DNA from 3 places in the Kitasatospora sp. NPDC003701 genome. Region 1 is predicted to be linked to each of the others. Evidence: riboswitches for the same ligand, from Rfam matches in the RefSeq annotation. Region 1 holds a riboswitch; each other region holds the start of a gene.
The links. A riboswitch is a leader RNA that binds a small molecule or an ion and turns the genes downstream of it on or off. The one in region 1 is predicted to bind cyclic di-AMP.
Positions count from the first base shown of each region.

Region 1 (3,266 bases):
TGACGGTGGGGACCGCGCTGGTGGCGCTGGCCGCCGGGCCGGCGTGGGCCACCACCTGTCCGGTGGCCGAGCGGGACCCGGCCGCCGGGGCCATGGCGCCGCCGCCGGCCGCGGCACCGGCACCGTCCGACTCCGACCTCCAGGTGGTCCGGATCGACCCGGACCCCGCCGCGCCCGGCGGCACCACCACGGTGCACGCCTTCGTCAGCAACCTCGGCCCGGACCGGACGGCCTCCTCGTTCACCGTGGTGGTCACCCTGCCGGAGGGGGTGACGGCCGAGGGGCCGTTCTTCCCGGAGAACTGCTACGAGTTCCAGAACGGCCACCGGGTGCGCTGCACCTTCCCGGCCGGGCTGGCGAAGTTCCGGAGCGCCACGGCACTGATCCCGGTCCGGCTCGCCCCCGAGGTCCCCCTCGGCAAACTGAGTGGCGGCTACGTCGCGGTGCGCAGCGACGACGACCGGAACGAGACGAACAACAGGCAGCCGTTCGAGATCCCGGTGGTGGAGACCACCGAGGGCTGAGCCGTACCGACCCGGGCCGTACGGTCCAGGGCCGGAGTGCCCCTGGACCGTACGGCCCGGGTCGTTCGGTGCCGGCCGTCAGCGGTAGACGCGGACGTAGTCCGCGGCGAAGGTGATCGGAGCCGTGCCCTGGGGCGCCGGGTGGTACTGCCCCGCGCTCAGGGACAGGTTGAGGATCAGGTACGCCGACCAGTTGGCGCCGACGCCCTTGCCGTCCGCGAAGACCTTCACCCCGTTGATGTACCAGTCGACCGAGTTGGCGCCGTACTGGGTGCCGACGGTGACCCACTGGTCGTGGGCGATCGCCTTCGCGTCGGTGACGTACTTGTGGTCCGCGTTGACGTGGTTGGTCAGCTCCAGCAGGTTGGCGTTGTCCGAGTGGTACTCGAACGTGTCGATCTCGCCGTGGTTGCCGCTGGTGCCGTTCCACGTCCACAGCGCCGGCCAGGCGCCGGTGCCGGCCGGGAGCTTGACCCGGGTCTCGACGTAGTCGCCGGTCTTCACCTTGAAGCCCTCGCCGGAGTACTCCGTGGTGAGCAGCCCGGTGTCCCAGGCCTGCTTGCCGTTCTCCAGCGTGTGGCTGCTCGGCCTGGCGGTGAAGGTGGCGGCGCCGCCGGAGACGGCGACGTTGTTCTTGTTCAGCCAGTCGAGCTTGTTGTCGTTGGGGTTGTGGTCGCCGTAGTGGTACGAGCTGCTCTTGTCGGCGGTCCAGCGCGAGCCGAGGGCGAGGTTGTCGAACTCGTCGGACCAGGTCAGCGACTTCCCGGCGACCGGGGCACCGGTCGCGGGGGTCGACGGCGCGGGGGTCGACGGGGTGGCGGTCGGGGTGGGCTTGGGGGTGGCGGTCGCGGTCGGCGTCGGGCTCGGGGTGGCCGTGGCGCCGGAGACCACGAGCTGGCGCGAGGGCAGGTTGTGCCAGGCGCCGCCGAGGTCCTGCCAGAAGCCGAACTGGGTGTACGTCCCGGCGGGCAGGGTGCGGGCGCCGGTGGTGACCGACAGGCCGGTGGGGCAGATCTGCGCGTTGGAGGCGCTGCCGGGGAAGTCGAGGTTGCGCCCGGCCGCGTCGCGGACGCCCACGCCGACGGTCTTGGCGGTGAAGCAGGCCGAGGAGTGGACGGTCAGCGCGGCCGTGGTGGCCTTGCCCGCGACCATGGTGGCCGGGGCGAGCTTGTCCTGGGTGACGGTCGGCACGGTGGCCGCCTGGGCGCCGGTGAGCGCCGGGACGCCCAGCAGTCCGGCGCCGCTGATGGCGAGCGCGCCGGTGGCGGCGAAGGCGGCCTTGCGGCCTCGGTGGGAGGGGCGGGCGTGGCGCGGGGTCGCGCGCCGGGCAGGCTTCTGCATGGCGGTGTCCTCTGTGACGCCTGCGAGGTGAGCTGTCGGGTTCGGGCTGAGGTCGCCCGGCCGCCTGTGGAGCGGCTTCACCCCTAGCCTCGGCCGGTGCGCGGGAGCGCACGGGCCGGGCACTGACCTGGGTCCCCCGCTCCCGTCCACTGTGGTGCTCGACTGCCGACCGGCGGGTGGACAGGACTCGGCGTCCCGGCGGCGGGGTCCGCGAAGACGGACTCGTGCAGGCTAGGCAGGCCGCCGGGAAGGCGACAACCCGACAGGGGGTGTTGTCGCGCAGCTCACAGTGGGGCGGGGCGGAGTTGATCAAGTCGCCGGTGGAGTTGATCAGTTGGCGGCCGGGCCGGGGCGGGGCGCCGGAGGGGGACGCCGGCGGGGCGGGTCGGACGGGCGGGCGGCGGGGCGGCCGGTGGGCCGGGCGGCGGGGCGGCCGGCAGGGCCCGACGGCGTGGGCGCCGGCCGGTAGCGGGTGCCCGCCAGTCCCCCGCGAAGGTGGGCCGGTCGGATAGGTTGGGGGTCCAGCCGTATCCAGCCGTACCGCACAGACGAGAGACGAGGACCAGTCCCGCCATGACCGCGCCCCTGCCCGCCTTCGCCGGCCGCACCTACCTCTTCCAGGTCGACAACGGCGCGGCGTTCCGCAACGCCTACTCGCCCGACGGCAAGCGGCTGCGCTGGGAGGGCCTCGGCGAGTCGGCCGGCCAGTGGGAGGACGTGGCGCTGCACATCGCCGAGATCGGGCCGGAGCTGTACTTCGTCAGCTGGACCGAGCAGAGCGGCATCACCGTCAGCCATGTGATGGACCTCGGCAGGCTGACGGTGCGCGCGTTCTGGACGTACGAGGGCGAGGGCGGCCGGGTCGGCGAGCTGCACACCGGGACGCTGGAGCCGGTGGCCTGAGGCGGCGGCCCGGGGCGGTGACCTGAGGCGGCGGCCCGAGCGACCGGCCGGCGAGCCGGCGGGCCGCGCCGATGGCCCGAGCCGGTGGCCCGGGGCGCCGGCCGCCGTACCGCCCGGCTCCTCCCGGTCAGACCGTGCGGTCCGGCACCCTGAGGCGCTGGGAGAGCCACTCCAGCGAGGACGGCAGCAGCCTGCTCCAGGTCTCGAAGTTGTGGCCGCCGGTCTTCATCATGCTGTAGGAGACCTTCATCGGCCCGTGCGCGGCGGCGATGAACGCCTCGGTGTCCCGCCGGTAGTCGCCGTCGCCCTCCCGGGTGCCGGCCAGCAGCACGGACACCTCGGGGTGCGGCAGGTTCTTCAGCCGCCACATCAGGTCGGCCTCGTTGCGACGCTGCTGGCTGCCCTTGAAGAGGTCCCCGGTGGTCGGGTCGTCGGCGGCCTGGTAGTAGCCCGAGAGCGAGACGGCGGTCGGGAAGACCTCCGGGTGGCGCATGGCGA
Region 1 is NZ_JBSFNM010000006.1:130,919-134,184, reverse strand. Features, by position in the region: gene ACWDRR_RS08255 (hypothetical protein) at 6-524, shown strand; gene ACWDRR_RS08250 (glycoside hydrolase family 16 protein) at 603-1,865, opposite strand; cyclic di-AMP (ydaO/yuaA leader) riboswitch at 1,868-2,032, opposite strand; gene ACWDRR_RS08245 (MoaF-related domain-containing protein) at 2,439-2,768, shown strand; gene ACWDRR_RS08240 (alpha/beta hydrolase) at 2,896-3,266, opposite strand, start outside.

Region 2 (3,266 bases), on a different contig from region 1:
CCTGCCGAGCGGGGTCGAGGCCTGGCTGGTGACCAGGTACGCGGACGCCCGGCAGGCGCTCGCCGACAGCCGGCTCTCGAAGAACCCGGCCCACCACAGCGGGCACGCCCACCGGGCCGGCCGGGTCGGCATCCCCGGCGAGCGCCAGGCCAACCTGATGACCCACCTGCTGAACATCGACCCGCCGGACCACACCCGGCTGCGCCGGCTGGTCTCCAAGGCGTTCACGCCGCGCCGGGTCGCCGAGTTCGAACCCCGGGTGCAGCAGCTCACCGACCGGCTGATCGACGGCTTCGCGCAGCGCGGCTCGGCGGACCTGATCCACGAGTTCGCCTTCCCGCTGCCCATCTACGCGATCTGCGACCTGCTCGGCGTGCCGGCCGAGGACCAGGACGACTTCCGGGACTGGGCGGGCATGATGATCCGCCACGGCAGCGGGCAGCGCGGCGGGGTGGGGCGGGCCGTCAAGCGGATGCGCGCCTATCTGGCGGAGCTGATCCACCGCAAGCGGGCCGACCTCGGCGACGACCTGATCTCCGGCCTGATCCGGGCCAGCGATCACGGTGAGCACCTGACCGAGAACGAGGCCGCGGCGATGGCCTTCATCCTCCTCTTCGCCGGGTTCGAGACGACCGTCAACCTGATCGGCAACGGCACTTACGCGCTGCTGCGCAACCCCGGGCAGCGGGCGCTGCTCCAGGATTCGATCGCCCGCGGCGAGACCGCTCTGCTGGAGACCGGGATCGAGGAACTCCTGCGCTACGACGGGCCGGTGGAGCTCGCCACCTGGCGGTTCGCGACCAGCCCGCTGACCATCGGCGGGGTGGAGATCCCGGTCGGCGACCCGGTGTTGGTGGTGCTCGCGGCGGCGGACCGGGATCCGGCGCGGTTCGCCGACGAGAACACCCTCGACCTGGCCCGGACCGACAACCCGCACCTGGGGTTCGGGCACGGCATCCACTACTGCATCGGCGCTCCGCTGGCCCGGTTGGAGGGGCGGTCGGCGCTCGCCACCCTGCTCACCCGGCTGCCCGATCTGCAACTCGCCGAAAGCCCGGAGAATCTCCGCTGGCGCGGCGGCCTGATCATGCGCGGACTTCGCGATCTCCCGGTGGAATTCACCCCCGAGAAGCCGTCCGCGGAACCCCCGGCCGGGCTCTGAGCAATCCGCGCGGCGATGCCCCGACGGCGCCTCGATCTCCGCCCTTTCGGGCCGGCGACACGCTGACGGGGTGTCGCCTTCGGGCTGACGGGGTGTCGCCGCCGCGCCCTCCTACGGGACCTGAACCGCAATCAATCAGGACATAGCGCCGTCGTTGGTAGGCGATCGGCCACGCGCCGTAATTTATGTGTGATACCTGCGATATGAGCTTGTGATTGATGTGAGGATCTGTCTACCCTCCCTGGAGTTCGCAGCTGCGAACCCCGTGCGCGGAACGCCGAATCCTGCCCGCCGCGTCACGGGAAACCGACCAGAACCCTTGGGCAGGGGCGGGGGAACCAGGTTTGTTGCCGTCCCCCACGGCTTGGGGTGAAGCCGCTCGCGCGGGCAGAAAGCCTTCGCGTCACGCGGCCGGGCCACCTCCCGGTCCGAACCCGACAGCTCACCTCGCAGGCGTGCGGAGAGGGAAACGTCATGCTCTTCGTCGGAACCGGCCGTCATCGTCGTCGCACCCAGACCGAGAAGGCCATCGCCGTCGCCGGTGTGGCCGGCGTCGGACTCGCACTGCCGCTGCTCACCGCCGCCGGCGCCTCCGCCGCCCCGGTCTCGACCTGGGACGCGGTCGCCCAGTGCGAGAGCGGCGGCAACTGGAGCATCAACACCGGCAACGGCTTCTACGGCGGGCTGCAGTTCACCCCCAGCACCTGGAAGGCGTACGGCGGCACCTCGTACGCGCCGCAGGCCCACCAGGCCAGCCGGGCGCAGCAGATCTCCGTCGCCGAGAAGGTCCTCGCCTCGCAGGGGCCGGGCGCCTGGCCGGTCTGCTCGCAGAAGGCGGGCCTGACCAAGGGCGGCGCCCCGGCTTCGGTCGGCACCTCCTCGGACGCCGAGTCCGCGGCCCAGCAGCCCGCCGCGCCGAAGCCGGCCCAGCCGAAGCCCGCGCAGCCGAAGCCCGCTCAGAAGCCCGCCCAGCAGCCGGTCCAGCAGCAGGCCCCGAAGCCCGCCGCCCAGCAGCCCGTCCAGCAGGACGCGCAGCACAAGTCCGGCTGGGACGCCGACGCCAAGGTCTTCTGGTACCAGAGCAACGGCGCCTGGTACTGGACCAGCCACCAGAGCGTCTATCAGCAGTACGCGGGTCAGGCCGCGGGCCAGTACGCGGGCCAGGACGGTCGCCCGGCCGCCGCCCACGGCGCCCCGGTCGCCGCGGCCGCCCCCGCCGCCCAGCAGCGCGCCGGCCACGGCTACACCGTCCAGTCCGGTGACACGCTGTCGACCATCGCCACGGCGCAGGGTGTTCAGGGCGGCTGGCAGTCGCTGTACGACGGCAACCGCGGCACCGTCGGCACCGACCCGAACCTGATCCTTCCGGGCCAGGTGCTCGACCTCGGCTGACGCCCGCCGCCGCGGTGGCTCCACGAAGGGGGTCGGTCAGACCCCCTTCGTCCGCATTCGGGCCCCTTTCATGGGGCAACCAGGTGAACTACCGGTGGGTAGCCGGGCCACACGCTGAGACGGGACCGAGGTCGACGTGGTCCCGAGAGCCCGTGCGGTTAGGCTCTGGTCGTAACGACTCCGCAACCATCCGGCCGACAGCACCCATCGTCAGCCGAACCTGCTTCCGCTAGGAGATGCCTCGTGCCGTCCATCGATGTCGTCGTAGCCCGTGAGATTCTCGACTCGCGTGGCAACCCCACGGTCGAGGTCGAGGTCGGCCTCGACGACGGCAGCACCGGCCGTGCCGCTGTCCCGTCGGGTGCCTCCACCGGTGCCTTCGAGGCGCTGGAGCTTCGCGACGGTGACAAGAACCGCTACTTCGGCAAGGGCGTGGAGAAGGCCGTCCTGGCCGTCATCGAGCAGATCGGCCCCGAGCTGGTCGGCTACGACGCCACCGAGCAGCGCCTGATCGACCAGGCCATGCTCGACCTGGACGCCACCCCGGACAAGTCCTCGCTCGGCGCCAACGCGATCCTCGGCGTCTCGCTGGCCGTCGCGCACGCCGCCTCCGAGGCCAGCGACCTGCCGCTGTTCCGCTACCTGGGCGGCCCGAACGCGCACGTCCTGCCGGTCCCGATGATGAACATCCTCAACGGTGGCTCGCACGCGG
Region 2 is NZ_JBSFNM010000058.1:50,332-53,597, forward strand. Features, by position in the region: gene ACWDRR_RS35625 (cytochrome P450 family protein) at 1-1,162, shown strand, start outside; cyclic di-AMP (ydaO/yuaA leader) riboswitch at 1,461-1,632, shown strand; gene ACWDRR_RS35630 (transglycosylase family protein) at 1,637-2,554, shown strand; gene eno (phosphopyruvate hydratase) at 2,798-3,266, shown strand, end outside.
Region 2: another riboswitch for cyclic di-AMP. It lies ahead of ACWDRR_RS35630 (transglycosylase family protein); the one in region 1 lies ahead of ACWDRR_RS08250 (glycoside hydrolase family 16 protein).

Region 3 (3,266 bases), on a different contig from region 1:
GGTGACCAGGTTCACCGCGGTGAACAGGCGCGAGGAGAAGAGGCCGAGCGGCAGCATCGGCTCCGCGACGCGGCGCTCGACCACGACGAAGGCGGCGCCCAGCAGCAGACCGGCCGCGCCGGCCGCCCAGACCCGGGGGGAGAGCCCCTCGCCCGCGGCCGTCAGCGCGTAGGTGACCGAGCCCAGGGCCAGCGCGGCCAGCGCCGCGCCGAGGGCGTCGAAGCGGCCCGTCGCGCTCTCGTCCCGGCTCTCCGGGACGTGCCGGGAAGCCACCGCCACCACCAGGACGGCGAGCGGGACGTTCAGCAGGAAGATCCACCGCCAGCCCGGGCCGTCCACCAGCCAGCCGCCGAGGAACGGGCCGATCGCGGCCGACACCCCGCCGAGGCCGGACCAGAGGCCGACCGCCGCCGAGCGGTCGTCCGGGTGGAACACGGCCTGGAGCATCGCCAGCGAGCCCGGGGTGAGCAGCGCGCCGCCGATGCCCTGCACCGCGCGGGCCGCGACCAGCACTTCGATGGTGGGCGCCGCGGCGCAGGCCGCCGAGGCGGCGGCGAACCAGAGCACGCCGATCAGGAAGACGCGGCGCCGGCCGTAGCGGTCCCCGAGTGCGCCGCCGAGCAGGATGAGGCCGGCCAGCGTCAGCAGGTAGGCGTTGAGCGTCCATTGCAGGGCTTCGAGCGGGGCGCCGAGATCGGTGCCGATCCGGGGCAGGGCGACGTTGACCACGGTGCTGTCGAGCATCGCCATGCTGGAGCCGAGCACCGTCGCCAGTACTACCCAGCGGCCCTGCGCGGTGCCCAGGCGCAGGGTGCCGGCCTCGGAGGTGGCCACCGCCTGATCGTGCGCCCCGGGAGCCGACGTGACAAGGCTCACCGGGGGTGTGTCGGCAGATGGCTTTCCGTAGGTGATCGCATGCGGACGGACACCGAAATCGGCGGAGCGTCGTGGATCAGTGGCACGCGGTGAATCGATTGTGCACATACCGTGCAGCCGATCATTCGGAGTGTCACGGCCTTCCCGGCATTGGTTGTCGATTCAAGAGATCGACATTGCTTCACCCGGATGGATGGGCTTTAGTTCAGCGACCGCCCGGCATTGGCCCGGGTGGCCACCGGGTGGAACGCCTAGTCCTGCCGCTGCCCGGTGGTACGAACCGAACTCTGTACGGCAGGAGCGGGGGACCCAAAGGTAAGTCGCCGGACCGGAATTCGCGGTCCGGCTTGGGGTGAAGCCGCGCTATGCGGCCGGGCAACTCCAGCCCGAACCCGACAGCTCACCTCGCAGGCGTCGGAGAGGAAATTCCCCATGCCCGCACAGGCTCGTCGTATCGCCCTGCCCCGCGCCGCCCGCATCGGCATCGCCACCGCCGTGACCGGCGCCGCCTTCGCCCTTCCGCTGGTGACCACCATCAGCGCCCAGGCCCACACCGCCCCGGCCGCGAAGCCCGCGCAGACCAGCACCTGGACCGGCGCCACCAGCGTCGACGCCACCCCGGCCGCCGCCGCGCAGCCGGCCGCCGAGGCCGCCAAGCCCGCCGCCGCTCCGGCCGAGGAGAGCTACAAGGTCGTCGGCGGGGACACCCTGTCGAAGATCGCCGACGCCAAGCAGGTCGAGGGCGGCTGGCAGGCGCTGTACGACCACAACCGCTCGGTCGTCGGTGCCAACCCGAACCTCATCTTCCCGGGTCAGCAGCTCGCGCTCGGTGCCAAGGCCGCCACCGCTCCGGCCGCCGCCGAGGCCGCCAAGCCGGCAGCCCCCGCCGTCAAGCCGCAGGAGTCGGTGAAGCCGGCTGCCAAGCCCGCCGCCCCGAAGCCGGTCCAGGCCGCCAAGCCCGCGCAGGCCCCGGCCACCAAGCCGGCCGCCCCCGCCGCCAAGCCGGCCGCTCCGGCCGTCACCCCGGCTCCGGCCGCCCCGGCCGCCACCTCCGGTTACGTCGCCCCGGTCGCCAACCCGAAGCTCGGCACCGCCTACGGCGTGGCCGGCTCGATGTGGTCCTCCGGCCACCACACCGGCGCCGACTTCGTCGCCTCCACCGGCACCCCGCTGCGCGCCATCGCGGCCGGCACCGTGGTCAAGGCCGGCAACGGCGGCGCCTACGGCAACGAGGTCGAGATCAAGCTCGCCGACGGCAAGTACGCCCAGTACGCGCACCTGTCCTCGATCGGCGTGAAGATCGGTCAGACCGTCACCGCCGGCCAGCAGATCGGCCTCTCGGGTGCGACCGGCAACGTGACCGGCCCGCACCTGCACTTCGAGATCCGCACCGGCTCGGAGTACGGCTCGGACATCGACCCGATCGCCTACCTCCGGGCGCACGGCGTCTCCATCTGACCTGGGGTCGGACCACCGCTGGGTGCGGGGCGAACGACCTCCCGGGATGGTCATGTCGGGTGACCGCTCGACCGGGTGATCGCCGCACCACCAGTGGAACATGGGCGCGGGACACGCCCAGGCCGGCCCGGCTCGCGAATATCCTTCGCGAGCCGGGCCGGCCGCTTTTTGTTTTCCCTGTTCTTCCGCGGGCCGGTCCCGGTTCGAAGCAGCCCCCCCTGTGACGGGAGGCGCGGCGGCTGACCCGCCTTTGCGGCAGCGTGCGCTTTCCGGATTCCGGTGTCGGCCCGTCCGGACCGGTTCCGGATGGTTCCCGCCCCGAATGCGGACGGCCCGCCCGGGGTCGGACGGGCCGTCAAATCCGCCGGGCAATTTCCGCGGCGGGTGGCGGGTGGCGGGTGCGGTCACGGCTCCGGTCACGGCTCCGGATTCGCCCGATGACCGGTCGGGACCGATGACCGGTCAGGACCGGTGGGCGGGCAGGTCGCTGTTCGCGGCGGTCAGCAGCTGGTGCACCCGGTGGCCGAACTCGTCCGCGTCCCGGGCCGGCTCGGGGAAGACCAGACGGACGTCGCGGTGGCCGTACGGGTGGTCCAGGCGGAGCACCAGGCCGTACCGGTCGAGGGCGAGCGGGCGGATGTCGGGGCGGCCGGCGAGCAGCTCCTGGTCCAGCAGCCGGGTGAGCAGGGCGAGGGCGTCCGGGTGGTCGTCGGCGAGGTGGGTGAGCATCGCGGCCTCGAAGCGGGCGAGCGGGTCGGGCGCGGCGAGGGAGAGGTCGGCGCCGGTGAGGGCGGTGGTGCCGTACGGGGTGGAGAGGACGGCGTGCGCGACGTCGAGTCGGAGGTGGACGCTGAGGCCGTCGTCGGCGAGGTGGGCGAGGTGGAGCCGGCCGGCCAGGGTGAGGCGGCCGCGGACGCGGTCGCGGACGGCGA
Region 3 is NZ_JBSFNM010000027.1:71,035-74,300, reverse strand. Features, by position in the region: gene ACWDRR_RS24480 (MFS transporter) at 1-834, opposite strand, end outside; cyclic di-AMP (ydaO/yuaA leader) riboswitch at 1,145-1,305, shown strand; gene ACWDRR_RS24475 (M23 family metallopeptidase) at 1,309-2,334, shown strand; gene ACWDRR_RS24470 (DUF2470 domain-containing protein) at 2,797-3,266, opposite strand, start outside.
Region 3: another riboswitch for cyclic di-AMP. It lies ahead of ACWDRR_RS24475 (M23 family metallopeptidase); the one in region 1 lies ahead of ACWDRR_RS08250 (glycoside hydrolase family 16 protein).